DNA from 4 places in the Streptomyces sp. NPDC096048 genome. Region 4 is predicted to be linked to each of the others. Evidence: riboswitches for the same ligand, from Rfam matches in the RefSeq annotation. Region 4 holds a riboswitch; each other region holds the start of a gene.
What was found. Region 4 has a riboswitch for cobalamin ahead of ACIQ6R_RS29160 (energy-coupling factor ABC transporter permease). Riboswitches for the same ligand answer to the same signal wherever they lie in the genome.
Positions count from the first base shown of each region.

Region 1: another riboswitch for cobalamin. It lies ahead of ACIQ6R_RS08275 (cobalamin biosynthesis protein); the one in region 4 lies ahead of ACIQ6R_RS29160 (energy-coupling factor ABC transporter permease).
Region 2: another riboswitch for cobalamin. It lies ahead of ACIQ6R_RS10780 (prenyltransferase/squalene oxidase repeat-containing protein); the one in region 4 lies ahead of ACIQ6R_RS29160 (energy-coupling factor ABC transporter permease).
Region 3: another riboswitch for cobalamin. It lies ahead of ACIQ6R_RS03660 (ribonucleoside-diphosphate reductase subunit alpha); the one in region 4 lies ahead of ACIQ6R_RS29160 (energy-coupling factor ABC transporter permease).

Region 1 is NZ_JBIWGG010000003.1:54,566-58,962, reverse strand. Features, by position in the region: gene ACIQ6R_RS08280 (cobyric acid synthase) at 1-581, opposite strand, end outside; gene ACIQ6R_RS08275 (cobalamin biosynthesis protein) at 613-1,578, opposite strand; cobalamin riboswitch at 1,752-1,893, opposite strand; gene ACIQ6R_RS08270 (hypothetical protein) at 2,032-2,253, opposite strand; gene ACIQ6R_RS08265 (anion permease) at 2,288-3,526, opposite strand; gene ACIQ6R_RS08260 (class II aldolase/adducin family protein) at 3,751-4,397, shown strand, end outside.
Region 2 is NZ_JBIWGG010000003.1:630,816-635,212, reverse strand. Features, by position in the region: gene ACIQ6R_RS10790 (energy-coupling factor transporter transmembrane component T) at 1-1,152, opposite strand, end outside; gene ACIQ6R_RS10785 (SCO2322 family protein) at 1,262-1,939, opposite strand; gene ACIQ6R_RS10780 (prenyltransferase/squalene oxidase repeat-containing protein) at 1,936-3,183, opposite strand; cobalamin riboswitch at 3,291-3,446, opposite strand; gene ACIQ6R_RS10775 (TetR family transcriptional regulator) at 3,437-4,129, opposite strand; gene ACIQ6R_RS10770 (glycosyltransferase family 4 protein) at 4,313-4,397, shown strand, end outside.
Region 3 is NZ_JBIWGG010000001.1:763,889-768,285, forward strand. Features, by position in the region: gene ACIQ6R_RS03655 (ribonucleotide-diphosphate reductase subunit beta) at 1-78, opposite strand, end outside; gene ACIQ6R_RS03660 (ribonucleoside-diphosphate reductase subunit alpha) at 78-2,468, opposite strand; cobalamin riboswitch at 2,591-2,752, opposite strand; gene ACIQ6R_RS03665 (GNAT family N-acetyltransferase) at 2,810-3,316, opposite strand; gene mctP (monocarboxylate uptake permease MctP) at 3,395-4,397, opposite strand, start outside.
Region 4 is NZ_JBIWGG010000011.1:179,629-184,025, reverse strand. Features, by position in the region: gene ACIQ6R_RS29175 (ATP-binding cassette domain-containing protein) at 1-69, opposite strand, end outside; gene cbiQ (cobalt ECF transporter T component CbiQ) at 66-815, opposite strand; gene ACIQ6R_RS29165 (energy-coupling factor ABC transporter substrate-binding protein) at 816-1,154, opposite strand; gene ACIQ6R_RS29160 (energy-coupling factor ABC transporter permease) at 1,151-1,858, opposite strand; cobalamin riboswitch at 1,888-2,073, opposite strand; gene ACIQ6R_RS29155 (potassium channel family protein) at 2,134-2,607, opposite strand; gene ACIQ6R_RS29150 (chloride channel protein) at 2,697-4,061, opposite strand; gene ACIQ6R_RS29145 (hypothetical protein) at 4,318-4,397, shown strand, end outside.

The DNA of each region.
Region 1 (4,397 bases), on a different contig from region 4:
AACCCGGCGACCAGCGCCTGGTCCTCGGGCGCGAGCAGCGCCACCGTCCCGAAGAACGAGGCGAAGACCCCGCCCCGGTCGATGTCGCCCACCACCACCACGGGCAGCCCGGCACCCCGGGCGATCCCCATGTTCACGATGTCGGTCCGGCGCAGGTTGATCTCGGCCGGACTGCCCGCCCCCTCACAGATCACCGCGTCATACGTGCCCCGCAGCTCGGCCAGACAGTCGAGCACCGTGCCGAGCAACTGCCGCTGCCGACCGCCGTGGTAGCCGCGGGCGCTCATCTCACCGACCGGCTTGCCGAGCAGCACGACCTGGCTGCTGCGCTCGCCGCCCGGCTTGAGCAGCACCGGGTTCATCAGCGCGGTCGGCTCCACGCGGCACGCCTGGGCCTGCATGGCCTGCGCCCGCCCGATCTCGGCGCCCTCGCGGGTGACGAAGGAGTTGAGCGACATGTTCTGCGCCTTGAAGGGCGCGACCTTGACGCCCCGCCGCACCAGCCAGCGGCAGATCCCGGCGGTGACGACGCTCTTGCCGGCGTCGGAGGTGGTGCCGGCGACGAGCAGGCCACCGTTCATGACGTACGTCCCTTCTCGAGGAGGCGACCGCTCACGTCGTACGTCCCTTCCTGACGGCCCCGCGCACGAACAGCCGCACGCCCGCGCACACGCCGAGCGCCAGCCAGCCCACGCGCCGGGAGAGCCGAACGGCCCGGTCGATGTCGCCGGAACCGGCCCGGACGGCGCGCCCGGCGGCCCCGTTGAGGACGGGCCGGTGCTCCACCCGGCCGCCGTAGGAGAGCGTCCCGCCCAGCCGCACGCCCAGGGCGCCCGCGAACGAGGCCTCCACGGGCCCGGCGTTGGGGCTCGGGTGCCGAGCGGCGTCGGCGCGCCAGGCCCGTACGGCGCCGCGCGGATCGCCGCCGGCCACGGTGGTCAGTACGGCGGTCAGACGGGCGCCCGGCCAGCCCGCGAGGTCGTCGAGGCGGGCCGAGGCCCAGCCGTACCGCCGGTACCTGGCGGACTTGTGGCCGACCATGGCGTCCAGGGTGTTCACGGCCCGGAAGCCGAGCAGTCCGGGCACCCCGCCCACGGCGCCCCACACCAGGGCGCCCACCACCGCGTCCGAGGTGTTCTCGGCAACGGACTCCACGACGGCCCGGGCGATCCCGTCGGCGTCCAGCGCCTGCGGGTCCCGCCCGCACAGGTGCGGCAGCCGGGCGCGGGCCGCCTCGATGTCGCCGGCCTCCAGGGCACGGCCGACGGCCCGGGCCTCGCGGGCGAGCGAGGTGCCGCCGACGACGGCCCAGGTGGCCGCGCCGGTCAGCGCGACGGAGGCGGCGGGGGAGCGGCGTACGGCGTGCGCGGCGGCGGTGCCGAGGGCGGCGGCGCCACCGGCGCACACGAGGGTGTGCACCGCGCCCCAGCCCCGGTGGTCCCGCCACAGCACTCGTTCCACGGCACCGGCGGCACGGCCGAACACGGCGACCGGGTGTCCGCGGCGCGGGTCGCCGAGGAGGAGGTCACCGAGAAGGCCGGCGGCGGCGCCGTACGCGAAGACGCGTTCGGCGCGCACGGCTCAACCGGCCGCGGGGCGGGAGAGCGAGTCGCCGGTGTACCCGGAACCGGTGCGTCCGGTACCGGTGCGTCCGGAAGTGATGTGTCCGGAAGAGGTGTGTCCGGAACCGCTGAACCTGGAACGGCGGCCGCGCATGGCGATATGTCCTCACTCAGGGTGTCCGCGCCCTGGTTAGAAGAGACCGGCGGTGAGAGTTCCTGGCTCCCGGGGGCAGTACCCCGGTCACAGTGGCGGGACCGCGCCGGATTCGCACCGGGCTTCCTCTCCTGCCGCCGTATTGGCTCCGGCAGTCCACCACGGCCCGCGAACACCCGTCAACCTGGCGTTGACCTGCAACGGGGGAGTGTGCGAAGCCCCACACGCGGGCGGTGTGCGCCGGCACGGGAAGAGGCGGGGCGCGGGACGGTCGGAGTCCGTCCCGCGCCCCGCCTCAGGGGTGTGCGCGGTCGCTCAGGCGACGATCAGGTAGATGCCGTACGCCACCGCCGCCGCGCAGGCCGCGAAGCAGGCGTACGCGCCGGTGACCGCGAGGGCCGCGGAGCCGCCCTGGCCGGCCGCCCGCTCCTGGCGGGAGAGGCCGACGATGCCGAGGGTGAACAGGCCCACCAGGGCCACGGTGGCCACGAGGCTGACCCCGAAGACGGAGCCGAGAGCTGCCCAGTCGATGCTCATGGAGGTTCGCTTTCCTTCGTACCCGGGCGCGGGTTCAGACGGAGGTGGTGGCCGAGGGGGCCTTGGAGTCGGACGCGGAGCCCGGGGCACCGGCCGCGGCCAGGTCCTCGGTCACGCCCGCCGGGGGCGGGGACACGGCGGCCATCGCCGTGGTCACCACACCGGCCTGCTCGGGCTCGTCGACGACGTTGGTGTGGTCGACGACCTCGCGCCGGGAGATCTTCCAGATGGCGGCGCTGGAGGCGACCAGGAAGACGGCGACGAGCGCGGTGCCCCAGTCGCCCAGGCCGCAGACCCACTCGGCGATCGCGGCGACCAGGGCCGCGGCCGGCAGGGTCAGGCCCCAGGCGACGAACATCCGGGTGGCCGTGGACCAGCGGACCACGCCGCCCTTGCGGCCGAGGCCCGCGCCCATCACCGCGCCGGAGACCGAGTGCGTGGTGGAGAGGGAGAAGCCGAGGTGGGAGGAGGCCAGGATGACCGTCGCGGCGCTGGTCTGGGCGGCGAAGCCCTGCTGCGGCTGGAGGTCGGTCAGGCCCTTGCCCATGGTGCGGATGATGCGCCAGCCGCCGAGGTAGGTGCCGAGCGCGATGGCGATACCCGCGGACAGGATCACCCACATGGGCGGGTCGGAGTCGGGGGCGAGGGCGCCGCCGGCGATCAGGGCCAGGGTGATGATGCCCATCGTCTTCTGGGCGTCGTTGGTGCCGTGGGCCAGCGATACCAGCCCGGCGGAGGCGATCTGCCCGGCGCGGTAGCCCTTGGCGGCGGCCTTGCCGTCGGCCTTGCGGCCGAGCCTGTACGTCAGCCGTGCGCCGAGCAGCGCCGCGACGCCCGCGACGAGCGGGGCGGCGATCGCCGGGATGAGCACCTTGGTGACGAGCGCGTCGCCGTTGACCGCGCCGATGCCCGCCGAAGCGACCGCGGCACCGATCAGACCGCCCATGAGGGCGTGCGAGGAACTGGACGGGAGCCCGACCAGCCAGGTCAGCAGGTTCCAGAGGATCGCGCCGACCAGGGCGGCGAAGATGACCTCGGGACGGATGCCGGTCTCGTCGACGAGACCCTTGGAGATCGTGTTGGCGACCTCCACCGAGAGGAAGGCGCCGACAAGGTTGAGGACGGCGGACATCGCCACCGCCACCTTGGGCTTGAGCGCACCGGTCGAAATGGTCGTTGCCATCGCGTTCGCGGTGTCGTGGAAACCGTTCGTGAAATCGAACGCGAGTGCGGTTACCACCACAATCGCGAGGATCAGCGAGAAGCTTTCCATTTACCCAGGCAATCGTTCGAGGTCATTGGCTGGACGAACGTAGGTAACCAGAGTGAACGGAAGATGAACTGGACAGGGCGCCACGGTGACCGGAACCGGTGACGCCGCCTCCCTCTGTGTGCCCGGCCCGATGCTCTCCGGAGACGTGCCTGGCAGGATCGCCGCGAGGCCGGTCGGCGGTGGGACGTGAGGGGTGCGGAAGTGCCCGTGGGGAGACGGTGACTGTGACGTATTCGCGGGTCGGAGCGGTGGGCGCGGACGAGGAGCGGAACCGGGAGGCGGCCTGGGAGGCGCTCGTCGCGACAGCCCGGCGCACGGTCGCGGACGGGCTGGTGGTCGGCACCTCCGGCAACGTCTCGGTGCGTGTGGGCGACACGGTGCTGGTCACCCCTTCGGGTGTGCCGTACGACCGTCTGGCCCCGGCCGACGCGACCGGCGTCGACCTCGACGGCCGGCAGGTGCTCGGCACGCTCGTCCCCACCAGCGAACTGCCCATGCACCTCGCCGTGTACCGCGCCACCGACGCCCGGGCCGTCGTCCACACCCACGCGGTGCACGCGACGGCGGTCTCGCTCCTCGTCCCCGAACTCCCGCCGGTCCACTACATGACCGCTGCCCTCGGCGGCCCCGTCCGGGTCGCCCCCTACGCGGCCTACGGCACGGACGAACTGGCCCGCCACGTGCTCGCCGCCCTCACCGACCGCACCGGCTGCCTCCTCCAGAACCACGGCACGATCACCTACGGCACCTCCCTCGACCAGGCCTACGACCGCACGGCCCAACTGGAGTGGATGTGCCGCCTCTGGCTGGCGGCCTCCTCGGTCCCGGGCCGCACACCGTCCCTGCTGACGGACGACCAACTGACGGAGGT
Region 2 (4,397 bases), on a different contig from region 4:
GGGCACGGGGTGGGGGGCGGGGGTGACGAACGCCGGGAGCAGGCCGAGCAGTACGGCTGCCGCCGGCCACAGGGGGAGGGACGGCGCGACCAGCGGGACCACGCCCGGATGCAGCGCCGCCGGGTCGCGCGCGGCGGCCAGGAACAACAGCGCCGCGACCGCCGCGCCCGAGGCGGTGACCAGCCAGGCGCGGGCGTCCCAACGGTCCGGACGGTAGCGGGTGCGGACCGTCCTGCGGCCGCCGAGCCACAGGCCCGTGAGCGCGGCGGCGACGCCGGCCAGGAGGACGGGGATGCCGTACGTGCCGCCCGCGGCGGTCAGCAGCCCGTACGTCCCCGCGCAGACGCCGAGCAGGCCGCCCAGGGTGAGGGCGGCGGTGGCACGGCGTACGGGGGCGGGAACCTGGGCGGTACGGCCGTAGCCGCGTGCGTCCATCGCGGCGGCGAGGGCGACGGAACGCTCCAGGGCGCCCTCCAGCACCGGCAGTCCGACCTGGAGCAGGCCCCGTACGCCCCTGTCGGGGCGGCCGCGCAGACGGCGGGCGGCGCGCAGGCGCTGGACGTCGGCGATGAGGTTCGGGGCGAAGGTGAGGGCGACGACGACGGCCACGCCCATCTCGTACAGGGCGCCGGGCAGGGACTTGAGGAGGCGGGAGGGGTTGGCGAGGGCGTTCGCGGCGCCGACGCAGATGAGGAGGGTGGCCAGCTTCATCGCGTCGTACAGGGCGAAGGTGAGGCCCTCGGCGGTGACCCGGCCGCCGAGGCGGATGCCCTGCGCCCAGTCGGGGAGGGGGACTTCGGGCAGCGTGACGAGGGTGTGGGTGCCGGGGATGGGAGAGCCGAGGATCGTGGTGAAGAGGAGGCGGATGACCAGGACGGCGAGGGCGAGCTTGACGAAGGCGCCGTAGGAACGGGACCAGGGGGCGTGGGGGCGGCGGGTGATCACCACGTAGGCGGAGACGGCTATGAGGAGGGCGAGGAGGAGGGGGTTGGTGGTGCGGGTGGCGGCGGTGCCCAGGGCTAGTGCCCAGAGCCACCAGGCGCCGGGGTGCAGGGGCGGGCGGTACCGGTGGCGGGGTGCGGGTGCGGGGGCGGGTGCGCTTGCCGGCGCTGACAGGGTGTCTCCTCCAGAGGGGGTACCCCCAGTGCCCACGCTCCCCCGCTCTCGGCTTCGCGCGAGCGGGGGGACCCCCGTCGCCCCAGCGGCACGACTGCCGGCAGGCGGCGCGGCACGACTGCCCGCAGCTCGCTTGTCCGCGGGCTCAGTCGGTGGCATTCCCGCGCCGCCTTGCCTGCCAGGTTGCCGCTCCGGCCAGGGCTGCCACGACGGCGATGCCCGCGTAGAGGCCGACCGAGGGGCCGTCGTCGTCCGACGTGTCCTTCTGGTCCGGGGCCGCGGCGGGCGCCGTCGAGTCGTCCTTCTCCTTCTCCTTCTGCGAGACCTGCTCTCCGCACCCCGACTTCGGGTAGCCCGCGATCCCGCACAGCAGGGCGCTGGTGTTGTAGCGCAGCGGGCCCGCCGCGGCGGCCAGGGCGTCGGCCGTCGTCGCGTCGGGGGAGACCCGGGCGCAGGCCGTGCGCGGGGCCGGCGGGGTCTCGCCGGACGGGGCGTCGGACGCCGTGCCGAAGTCGAGGACGAGGGCGACGCGCTTGCTGCCGCCCTCGGCCGGCGTCTTCGCGCAGATCGACGCGAAGTCCGCGGCGCCGCGCGGCTTGGCGGCGTCGCCCGAGTTCTCGCTCACCGCGAAGCGGAAGCCCTGGACATCGCCGTCGGAGGGCCGGACGAGGGACGGGCCCTGGGTGGCGTAGACCCAGCGGTCACCGTCGTGGTCCCAGAAGGACCAGTAGCGGTAACCGGCGGCCTGCGCCTGGCCCGCGCTCCCGATCAGCAGGAACGCGGCCAGGAAGAGGAGGACGACGCGGGCGACGCGGCGGGTCACGGCTGCTGCTTCTTGTTGCGGCCGCTCAGCAGGAAGCCGATGCCGATGCCGAAGACCACGCAGACGCCGACGAACCACCAGACGCCGAAGCCGGAGTCCTTCTTCTCGTCCTTGGTGTCGTCCTCGCTGCTCGCGGTCGCGGTGTCCGTCGTGCTGACACCTCGCGGAGCCGGACCCGTCGCGTTCAGTTCCGCCACCAGGTCCGTGCCACCGAAGGCGCGCGGGTCGGTGCCCGTGGCGTGGGCGGCGAAGATCAGCTGGGCGTAGGCGGCGGGTCCGCTCTGCTCGGCCCACTTCGCTGCGTTCTTCTTCAGCCACGCCAGCGGCTTCGCCGCCTTCTCCGCGCCGCCCTGCGCGGCGAGCGCGACGACCGCGTCGGCGGTGTTGCCGTAGTCGGGCTGGACGGCGGAGCCGCCGAGGGCCGACTTGAGATGGCCGTCCTCGGCCACGGCGCCGGTGAGGTAGGCCGCGCCGTTCGCCGCGGCCTGCTCGCGGGTGGGCTTGTCCGTGCAGGCGGCGTCGGCCGTCTTCTCGCCGGCCTCGGTGACCAGGCCCTTGCCGAGCGCGCCGAGGACGCCGGCGGCGGTCGCGTCCGCGTTGGCGAGCAGCTTGCCGTCCTGGTCCGGGTACCCGAAGGCACCGCCGTCGCCGGCGCAGGGCAGGGCGGCCGCCAGCAGCGCGTCGTACGGGGACCTGCCGCCCTTCTCGAAGGTCTCCGGGCCGGTCTCCGTGGCGGCCAGGGCGCCGATGACCACGGAGGTGGAGTTGGCCTCGCTGGGGCTGCCGGGGGTGTAGCCCCAGCCGCCGTCCTTGTTCTGAGCGGACTTCAGCCAGCCGAGGGCGTCCTCGACGGCGTCGCCGTGCCCGCCGACGGCCCACAGCGCCTGGACGGCGGCGGCCGTGCTGTTGGTGTCGACCATCGTCTTGGCGTCGCACGCCTTGGCGGGGTCGGCGCGATACGGGGCGAAGGCGCCGTTGTCGCACTGCTGGCCGGTGAGCCAGTCCACGGCCTTCGACGACGGGATCACGCCCACCGTCTTCTGCGCGAGCAGGGCGAGGGACTGGCGCCAGACACCGTCGTACTGGGGGTCGGCGGTGCCGTACAGCCCGGAGGACTCGGGGTCCGCCGGGGTGGACGCGGACGGGGAGGACGACGGATCGGCGGCGACCGCGGGCGCGGCGGCGGCGCCGATCACGGCTATGGCGGCGAGAGCCGCGGCGCTGCTGCGACGGCGGACGTTCATGAGCGGCGGGTGCCTTTCCCTGTGCGGGGCCGGGCAGCACGGGGCACCCCCGGCGGCTCGGCCCCGTATGCCTCGACGGTGCCCGTGCGCCGGCGGGTGCCGGGCACGTGAGCCGGTCACGTCCGCGCGGGGCAGTCCGGCTCACCGTCCGGGCAAGTCCTCAAGGGGCCACGGTGGACGGCTCACGGTTGCGGGTCAGCGCCGGAATTGCACCGGCTTCCCCCCGTACGGGTGTGATGACGACGCCGCCACTTTACCCGGAGGCCACGGAGCCGGGCCGGGGCGCCCGCCCGCGGGCTCCGGCCTCGGTCACGTCGATCAGCCGGCACACCGTCTCGATGTCCACCCGTACCTGGGTGAGGGAGGCGCGGCCGGCGAGCCAGGTGATCAGGGTCGAGTGCCACGTGTGTTCGATGACGCGGATGGCGGAGAGCTGCTCGGGGGTGGGGTTCTCCAGGCCGCCCATCGCGTCCAGGATGATCGCCGTGGTCTGGCGGGAGACCTGGTCGACCTCCGGGGAGACGCCGCGGTCGGCGAAGGTCAGGGCGCGGGCCATCGCCTCGGCCAGCCGGGGTTCGCGCTGCAGCGCGCCGAAGGCCCGCATCAGGGTCTGCGCCACCCGGTCGGCGGCCGTGTCGCCGGTCGGCGGGCTCTTGCGCAGGGTGCCGTGCAGCCGCTCCAGCTGGTCGTGCATGGTCGCCACCAGCAGATGGACCTTGGACGGGAAATAGCGGTACAACGTGCCGAGGGCGACCTGCGACGACTCCGCCACCTCGCGCATCTGCACCGCCTCGAAGCCGCCCCGGCAGGCCAGCCGGGCGGTCGCGTGCAGGATGCGGCGGCGGCGCTCCCGCTGCCGCTCGGTGAGGGGCGGTGCGGCGGTGGGGCGCACGGAGCCGGCGGCGTCGGAAGTACCGGGAGTGCCGGAGGTACCGGAGGCTTCCATTCCCGGGTTGTCCACCTTGGTCACCTTCTCCCCGTGCCGTGGCGTGAATCACCTGATCCACTCGTCACAGCGCCCCTACCTGCCGGTAGATTCGGAGCCTCCGAACGATCAAGTCTGAAACTTGTTCTAGATTAACGTCCCGGCGTAGTGTCGCGGGACAGCGCAGTGAGAAGGGGGCCCGGAGTGACCGCTGAGGCCAGTCAGACGGGTCCCCGTCCGGAGCCCGCCGCCGACGGCTTGCGACCGCTCCGTATCGCACTCCTCACCT
Region 3 (4,397 bases), on a different contig from region 4:
GTAGAAGTCCGGGTAGCGCATGGGGCGGAGCGTCAGTTCGAAGCCCGGGTCGAGCAGGTTCTTCGTGTTGTCGTGCATTACTGGCAGGCCTCGCAGGACTCGGGGTTTTCCAGGGAGCAGGCGACCGCTTCGGGGTCCGGGGCGGCCTGCACGGGGACGGTGGTGGCTCGGGCGGCGGCGCGGGCGATGCGGGTCGCCGGGCGGGAGCGCAGGTAGTACGTCGTCTTCAGGCCCTGCTTCCAGGCGTACGCGTACATCGAGGAGAGCTTCCCGATGGTCGGCGTCTCCAGGAACAGGTTCAGCGACTGGGACTGGTCGAGGTACGGAGTGCGGGCGGCGGCCATGTCGATCAGGCCGCGCTGCGGGATCTCCCAGGCGGTGCGGTACAGCGCGCGGACGTCCTCGGGGATCCAGGTGAAGTCCTGCACCGAGCCGTTGGCCTCGCGCAGCGCCTCGCGGGTGCGGGCGTCCCACACGCCGAGCCGCTTGAGGTCGTCCACCAGGTACGAGTTGACCTGGAGGAACTCGCCGGAGAGCGTCTCGCGCTTGAACAGGTTGGACACCTGCGGCTCGATGCACTCGTAGACGCCCGCGATGGAGGCGATGGTCGCCGTCGGGGCGATCGCGAGGAGCAGGGAGTTGCGCAGGCCGGTCGCGGCGACGCGCTCGCGCAGGGCCGCCCAGCGCGCCGGCCAGGCGTGCTCGACGCCGTAGTGGTCGGGGTGCAGCACGCCCCGGGCGGTACGGGTCTTCTCCCAGGCCGGCAGCGGGCCGTTCCGCTCGGCGAGGTCGGCGGACGTCTCGTACGCGGCGAGCATGATCCGCTCGGCGATGCGGGTGGAGAGGGCCTTCGCCTCGGGCGAGTCGAAGGGCAGGCGCAGCTGGAAGAAGACGTCCTGAAGGCCCATCGCGCCGAGGCCGACCGGGCGCCAGCGGGCGTTGGAGCGGCCCGCCTGCTCGGTCGGGTAGAAGTTGATGTCGACGACCCGGTCGAGGAAGGTGACGGCGGTGCGGACGGTGGCGTCCAGGCGCTCCCAGTCGATGTCCCGGGTGACCGGGTCCACGAAGGCGCCCAGGTTGACCGAGCCCAGGTTGCAGACCGCCGTCTCCCCGTCGTCCGTCACCTCCAGGATCTCCGTGCAGAGGTTGGAGGAGTGGACGACGTGACCGGGCTCCGCGGTCTGGTTGGCGGTGCGGTTGGCGGTGTCCTTGAAGGTCATCCAGCCGTTGCCGGTCTGCGCGAGGGTGCGCATCATGCGGCCGTACAGCTCACGGGCGGGGAGGGTCTTGCGGGCCAGACCCGCGGCCTCGGCATCGCGGTAGGCGGCGTCGAACTCCGCGCCCCACAGGTCGACCAGCTCGGGCACGTCGGCGGGCGAGAACAGCGACCACGGTCCGTCGGCGTCCACCCGGCGCATGAACTCGTCCGGCACCCAGTGGGCGAGGTTCAGGTTGTGCGTGCGGCGGGCGTCCTCGCCGGTGTTGTCCCGTAGCTCCAGGAACTCCTCGATGTCCGCGTGCCAGGTCTCCAGGTAGACGGCCGCCGCGCCCTTGCGCCGGCCGCCCTGGTTCACGGCGGCGACCGAGGCGTCCAGTGTCTTCAGGAACGGGACGATGCCGTTGGAGTGCCCGTTGGTGCCGCGGATCAGCGAACCCCGGGCGCGGACGCGGGAGTAGGCGATGCCGATGCCGCCGGCGTGCTTGGAGAGGTTGGCGACCTGGTGATAGCGGTCGTAGATGGAGTCCAGCTCGTCCTTGGGGGAGTCCAGGAGGTAGCAGGACGACATCTGGGCGTGCCGGGTACCGGAGTTGAACAGGGTGGGGGAGGAGGGCAGGTAGTCGAGGCGGCTCATCAGCCCGTACAGCGCGGCCACCTCGTCGGCCGAACGCGGGCTGTCGTCCTCGGCGAGTCCGGCGGCCACCCGCAGCATGAAGTGCTGGGGCGTCTCGACGACCTTGCGAGTGATCGGGTGCCGGAGCAGGTAGCGGCTGTACACGGTGCGCAGGCCGAAGTAGCCGAAGCGGTCGTCGGCGGCCGGGTCGATCAGCTCGTCCAGGCGGTCCGCGTGCAGCCGTACGAACTCGGCGGTGCGGTCGGCGATCAGACCCTCGCGGTGACCGGTGGCGACCGACCCGGTGAACGAGGTGACGCCCTGCGAGGCGGCCTCGGCGCGGATGCCGATGGTCAGCAGCCGGGCGGCCAGCCTGGAGTAGACCGGGTCCTCCGAGATGAGCCCGGCCGCCGCCTCCGTGGCCAGCTCCCGCAGCTCGGACTCGTCCGCACGGGCGGACCGGCCGCGCAGTGCGGCGGCGGCGACCCGGCCCGGGTCGGCGCCGGGGAGGTCGGCGGTCAGCTCGGTCAGGGTCCGCAGCAACGCGGCGCCGGGCCCGTCGGGCTGCTCGGTCACCGGGGCCGCTGAAGTCGTCGCCGGGGTCGCTGAAACCGGGTCGGCTGGCGCGATGGTCACGTGGGGGCACTCCCTCGCTCGGCACGGGGCCTGGGGGAGGGCAGGGCAGCTCACGAGCGCACACGGCGTCGCGTCCACCGGCCCACTCCACGAGGCCCGGACGTCAGGCACCCGGACCGGGACGGTACGGGCGCACTGTCGGCAGGTCCTCGGACTGGACATGCGTGTGCACACGTGCGGAGACGCGCGGATACACACAAGTACACCGTTGCGGGACAGTTCCGGATTCGCACCGGATTCCCCTGCGGCGACAGCGAGCACGAGCATACATCTTGTGCCGGGTTCGGCGAGCACCCCCAGATGTTGTGTCGCGGAGGGGTCGTCGAGGGGCGGCGCTGGTGTCAGAGCGTCAGTTCATAGGTGAGGAGCGTGATGTCGTCGAGCTCCGGCAGCGGGTTCCAGTCGCGCTCGGGCGTGCGGGCGAAGCCCATCCGTTCGTAGAGGCGGTGGGCGGTGCGCATGGTCGGCTGGGTCGACAGCACGACGCGCGCGCAGCCCTCCACGGCTCGGGCGCGGTCGACGCAGGTCCGCACGAGGGCCACGCCCACCCCGCGTCCGCGGGCCTCGCGGGCGACGGCGAGCATCCGTATCTCGGCCTCGCCGGGCCGGGCGATGTCGGCCATGGGGCCGCCGGACGGCACGAAGGTCACGCCGCCGAGCACCCGGCCGTCCGCCGCGGCGACCAGCACCTCGGCGGCCGCCGCCCGCTTGGCCACGTTCCTCAGCTCGCCGAGGTACGCGTCGCTCTCCCCGAAGTCGAGGAGACCGTCCCGCAGATAGGCCTGCGCGGTGATCTCACCGAGGGTGCCGTACTCGTCCGCCGCCGCCTGCCGGATCACGAAGTCCATGACGCCGAGTGTGCCCGACGGGTACGACAACGGGCCGCCGGATCTCTCCGACGGCCCGCCGCGTATCAGGGATGGCGATCAGTGCGAGGTGCCCGCCGTGGCCGGCGGCAGCTCCACCTCGACGCCGGGGTCGCCCGCGTCCGCCGTGTAGTCGCCGGGCTTGGTCTCGTCGACGCCGTCGGGGGCCTTGAGGGCCCGCATGACGAAGGTCAGGACCACGGTGACCGCGACGTTCAGCACGAAGGCGGTGAGGCCGATGTAGCCGATCTCGCCGATGCCCGGTATCTCCTTGGAGGAGCCGCCGAAGTGCTTCTGCGTCGGCGAGGCGACACCGTACGCGGCGACCGTGCCGTAGATCATGCCGACCGCCCAGCCGCCGAGCAGCGCCCAGCGGTGGAACCAGCGGGTGAACAGGCCGCCGACCAGGGCCGGGAAGGTCTGCAGGATCCAGATGCCGCCGAGCAGCTGGAAGTTGATCGCGACCGTCTTGTCCATGCCGAGGACGAAGACCAGCGCGCCCACCTTCACCATCAGGGACACCAGCTTGGAGACCTTCGTCTCCTGGGCCGGGGTGGCGTCCGGCTTGATGAAGTCCTTGTAGATGTTGCGAGTGAAGAGGTTCGCGGCGGCGATCGACATGATCGCCGCCGGGACCAGGGCGCCGATGCCGATCGCCGCGAAGGCCACGCCGGCGAACCAGTCCGGGAACATGTTCTCGAACAGCTGGGGGATCGCCAGCTGCCCGTTGTCGACCTTGACACCGGCCGCGATCGCCATGAAGCCCAGCAGCGCGAGCAGGCCGAGCATCAGGGAGTACAGCGGCAGGATCGTGGTGTTGCGGCGGATCACCTCGCGGCTGCGCGAGGACAGCGTCGCGGTGATCGAGTGCGGGTACATGAAGAGCGCGAGCGCCGAGCCGAGCGCCAGGGTGGCGTACGTCCACTGACCGCCGTGGTCCGGCACCAGTCCGCCCTTGCCCGAGTCGCTGAACTTGTCGTTCGCCGCGGCGAAGATGTCGTCGAACCCGCCGAGCTTGATCGGGATGTAGATGATCGCCACCGCGATCACGATGTAGATCAGC
Region 4 (4,397 bases):
GAAGGACACGCCCCGCAGGGCGACCAGGGACGACGCGGCCGCCTCCCCCCTCTCGATCGTCTCGCTCACGACAGCGGCCTTTCCAGTACGAGGGTGAGGGCGGCCAGCGCCGCCAGCAGCGCGACGCTCGCCGCCGTGAACGGCACGGACACGCGGGCCTCGGGCACCAGGACGCGCAGGGTGCCGTCGTAGCCGCGCCCGGCGAGCCCCGACTGGAGCCGTGCCGCCCGGTCGAAGGCCCGTACGAACGCCGTGGCGCCGAGTCCGCCGAGCGAACGCCAGGCGGCGGCCCGGGTGGTGTGGCCCAGCCGCGCCGCCTGCGCCTCCCGCACCCGGCGCACGGAGTCCAGCAGCAGGAAGCTCATGCGGTACGTCACCAGCGCCACGTCGACCACCGGCGCGGGCACGCCGGCCCGCACCAGGCGGGGCAGCAGGTCGGACATCGGCGTGGTGAACGCGAAGAGCAGCACCCCGAGGGAGGCCGCCGAGGTACGCAGCAGCAGCTCACCGGCGAGCACCGGGCCGCCGTCCGCCGCCGTCAGGAACCCGTCCGGGCCCCCGACCTGCACCAGCAGCGGCAGCGCCCCGGTCACGCAGAAGCCCAGCGGCACGCGGTACGCCCGCCACAGCCGGCGCCCGGGCACACCCGCCGGGCCGAGCAGCACGGCGAGCGCCGTCACCAGCACCAGCGCCGCGCCCGGCCAGGGCGGCAGCGAGATCGCGAGGACGGTCAGCCCCAGCCCGAGCACGGCCTTGTCCACGGGATGGCGGCGGCGCCAGCGACTGCTGTGCGCCGCCGCGTCGATCGGCAGCACTCAGTCCCCTTCGGGGACGCCCCGCGGCGCCGCCGCGGCCCGCTCCTCGCCCTGCCGCCGGCCCCGGCGCAGCCCGAAGTAGTAGGCGAGTACGCCCGCGCCGATCGCGGCCTGCACGGCGAACAGCGCCGACTCGATCTCCCCGGACGGCGGCTCGTACAGCGGCGAGAACCACGGCTCGTAGTCCGGCTCGATCTCCGTGATCGCCGTCTCCGCCTCGACGTCCGCACCGGCGAACGGCTCCTCCTTGTGGTCGCCGAGACCCAGCACCAGCGGCAGCACCGCGAGCGCGGCCACGGCGAGCAGCAGCAGGGCGTTGATCCTCGTGTCGCGGCTCATCGGGCCACCGCCTCCGGCTCGTCGGTGCTGCTCTTGCCGGCCTTGGTCAGCAGCACGCCCAGCCGGGTCAGTTCGCCCTTGCTGGACTGCACCAGCAGCCGCATCACGATGACCGTGAGCAGGCCCTCGCTCACCGCGAGCGGGATCTGCGTGACGGCGAAGATGGACCCGAACTTGCCGAGCGCGCCCAGGAACCCGCTGCTCGGGTCCGGGAACGCCAGCGCCAGTTGCACGCTGGTGACGCAGTAGGTCGACAGGTCGGCGACGAACGCCCCGAAGAACACCGCGACCATCAGCGGCACGTCGTAGCGGCGCAGCAGCCGGTAGACGGCGTAGCCGGCCCAGGGTCCCACGATCGCCATCGAGAAGACGTTGGCGCCGAGTGTGGTCAGCCCGCCGTGCGCCAGCAGCAGCGCCTGGAAGAGCAGGGTGATGGTGCCCAGCACCGCCATGATCGGCGGACGGAAGAGGATCGCGCCCAGACCGGTGCCGGTCGGGTGCGAACAACTGCCGGTGACGGACGGCAGCTTCAGGGCCGACAGAACGAACGTGAAGGCTCCGGAGGCGCCGAGGAGCAAGGTGCTCTCCGGGTGCTCCCTGACCTCACGGGTGAGTGACCGTACTCCGTGGACGACGAACGGCGCGGACGCGACACCCCAGGCGATCGCGTGCGCCGGTGGCAGAAAGCCCTCGGCTATGTGCATGGCTCAGCAGACCCTCTCCAGCACCTCGTGGATGGACGACGCGCCTTGGCCGGTCTCCTGGCTTACGGGTACCACCGCCCGTGCTCCGCCTTCCCGGATCGCAAGGATCCAGTGGCTGCCCGCGAGGGCCGGAGCCGGACTTCCCGATTCACAGTGGCGAGGGCCGCACCGGCATCACACCGGATTTCCCGTTCACCAAGGCGTGGCGACAGTAGTGCTCCCACCGGGGCAGTGACAAGCGGGCCTCCGGGCCGGTGGGCCTCGGCACGGCCCCGTCAGCCGCGCCGGTCCCGCTCGGTCCGCCGGACCACCATGTCGCGCGCGCGTGTGGTCAGCGCGGTCGCGGCGGCGGTGAGGAAGACGAAGCTGTAGACGATCTGCAGAACCGTCACGACCCGCGCGGCCTGACCCCGCGGGGTGATGTCCCCGTAGCCGACGGTGGCGAGCGTCACCACGGTGAAGTACAGCGCGTCGACGCGGGTGCGCAGGCCGGTGAACTCGCCCGGCTGCTTGGCGAGGGCGTAGTAGGCGGCCGAGAAGGCGTGCACGGACAGGATGATCAGCAGCGGGATGACCACACCCGGCCGGGTCTCCGGGCGGTCGACGAGGACGTGGCGGATCTGGCGGAGCAGCAGCACGGCCACGAAGGTCAACACCAGGGCGAACAGCAGCCAGCTCAGTACCGGACGCCCGGGGCCCAGATGGTCGAGGGGAAGGAGGAAGTAGGCCACGACCGTGCCCGCCGCGATGCCGGCCCGCGTGAGCCAGGGCCGGGCCGTGCGCCAGGCGGTACGCCATCGGGCGCCGTCCGTCCGCGTGGTGGTGGCCCGGCGCTCCGTCACCGTGCCGTCCCCGGCGCCGCTTCCGGCGGTTGCGCCTCCGCCCCCGGTTCGGTCCGGCGTACCAGCTGGGTGACGACGAAGGCGACCACCGACGCCGTGACGATCAGCGGCATCTGGTCGTACGCGTCCCCGCCCACCAGCAGCACCGCCAGCACCGCGCTGGCCAGCGGCAGCCCGGTCACCGCGGCCGCCGCGGCGGAGATGCCGAGGGCGAGGGCCGGGGTCGCGCCGAAGCCGGGCAGGCCGGAGCAGGCCATGGCCGTCGCCGTTCCCAGCAGCACGGCCGGGAAGATCGGGCCGCCGCGCAGACTGCCCAGCGCGATGCCCCAGGCCAGCCCCTTGCAGGCGACGAGCGAGACCAGCGCGCCCACCGGCCAGGCGTGCGGGTGCGCGGCGAGCTGCGCGAGGGTCGCCTGACCGGACAGCGCCGCCTCCGCCGGGGAACGGCCGGTGATCAGGGCGTACGCGGCGAGGCAGCCGCCGACCGCCGTGGCGCAGGCGACGGTACGCAGGGCCGTGCGGTGCCGCGTCCAGGAGACGGTCCGGTGGCCCAGCTCGCGGGCCAGCGTGATCAGCACCGCGATCAGCGCCGCCGTCGGGACGCCCCACAGGAAGTCGCCCGCGTCCGGGTTGGCGCCCGGCGGCACGTCGTGCAGGGCCAGCGCGCCGATCTTCAGGCCGGTCCACTCCCCGAACCCGGTGAAGACCAGGGCGCCCGCCGCGCTGGCCAGCAGACAGGGCAGCAGCAGGGCGACCAGCTGGGCGCCGCCGAGCCCCGCCCCCTCGATGAGCAGGACGGCCGCGACGACCGGCCCGCCGAGGATGGTGGAGATCGCGGCGGTGGAGCCGGCCGTGGCCAGGATCGCGCTCGCCCTCGGGTCCCCCGCCGCCCCCGCCCGCCGCACCGCCAGCAGGGCGAGCCCGCTGCCGACAGCCATCAGCGGGGCCTCGGGGCCCAGCACCACGCCGAGCGGCAGCGTGGCGAGCGCCGCCAGGACGGCGCCGGGCAGCGCGCGGGGGCCGACGGGCGCGCCGCCCAGCCCGTTCACCGGCAGATGGCCGCCGCCGCCCGGCATCCGGGTCACGATCGGCGCCAGGATCAGCCCGGCGAGCACCAGCGCGGGCAGCGGCCACCACCAGGGCGGGGCGTCGTACCCGGCGGCCTCGGGCAGTGACGACCACACCCAGTGCTGGAACTCGTGCTGGAGGCCGACGAAGAAGAAGCAGGCCAGCGCGATGGGAACGCCCAGCAGCACGCACAGCAGCAACAGCCGCAGGTAGCCGGGGCTGAGCAGGGTGCGCCGCAGGGACTGCTCGGCCCGGGCCGGCACCGCGTTCGCCGGCGCGGGCTGAGTGGTCACGGGCCCTCCTGGTCCGACGGTCCGTCGCGCGCGTTCGCATGTGCGCCTCAGTAAACGCGAGGCGGGGGAGGGCCGCACGCGCACCGTTCCGTTCCGGGGACCGGGCGCCGCGGCGCGGTCGGGTCCGGTTCACCCGTGCGGCGGACCCGCATGGCCGCGCGGGGCGGACACCCGCAGGCTCGGAGTGACCTGTCGGCGTCACGCGGTGCCGGCGGGGGCAGGCCCGTACGGGGAAACACCGGAAAGGACTCCGCTCATGAGCCAGCACGCCGCACCTTCTCCCGGCAGCCCGACGCACGGCACCGGCGCCCCGCGGCCGACGGACCGCACCAGCGG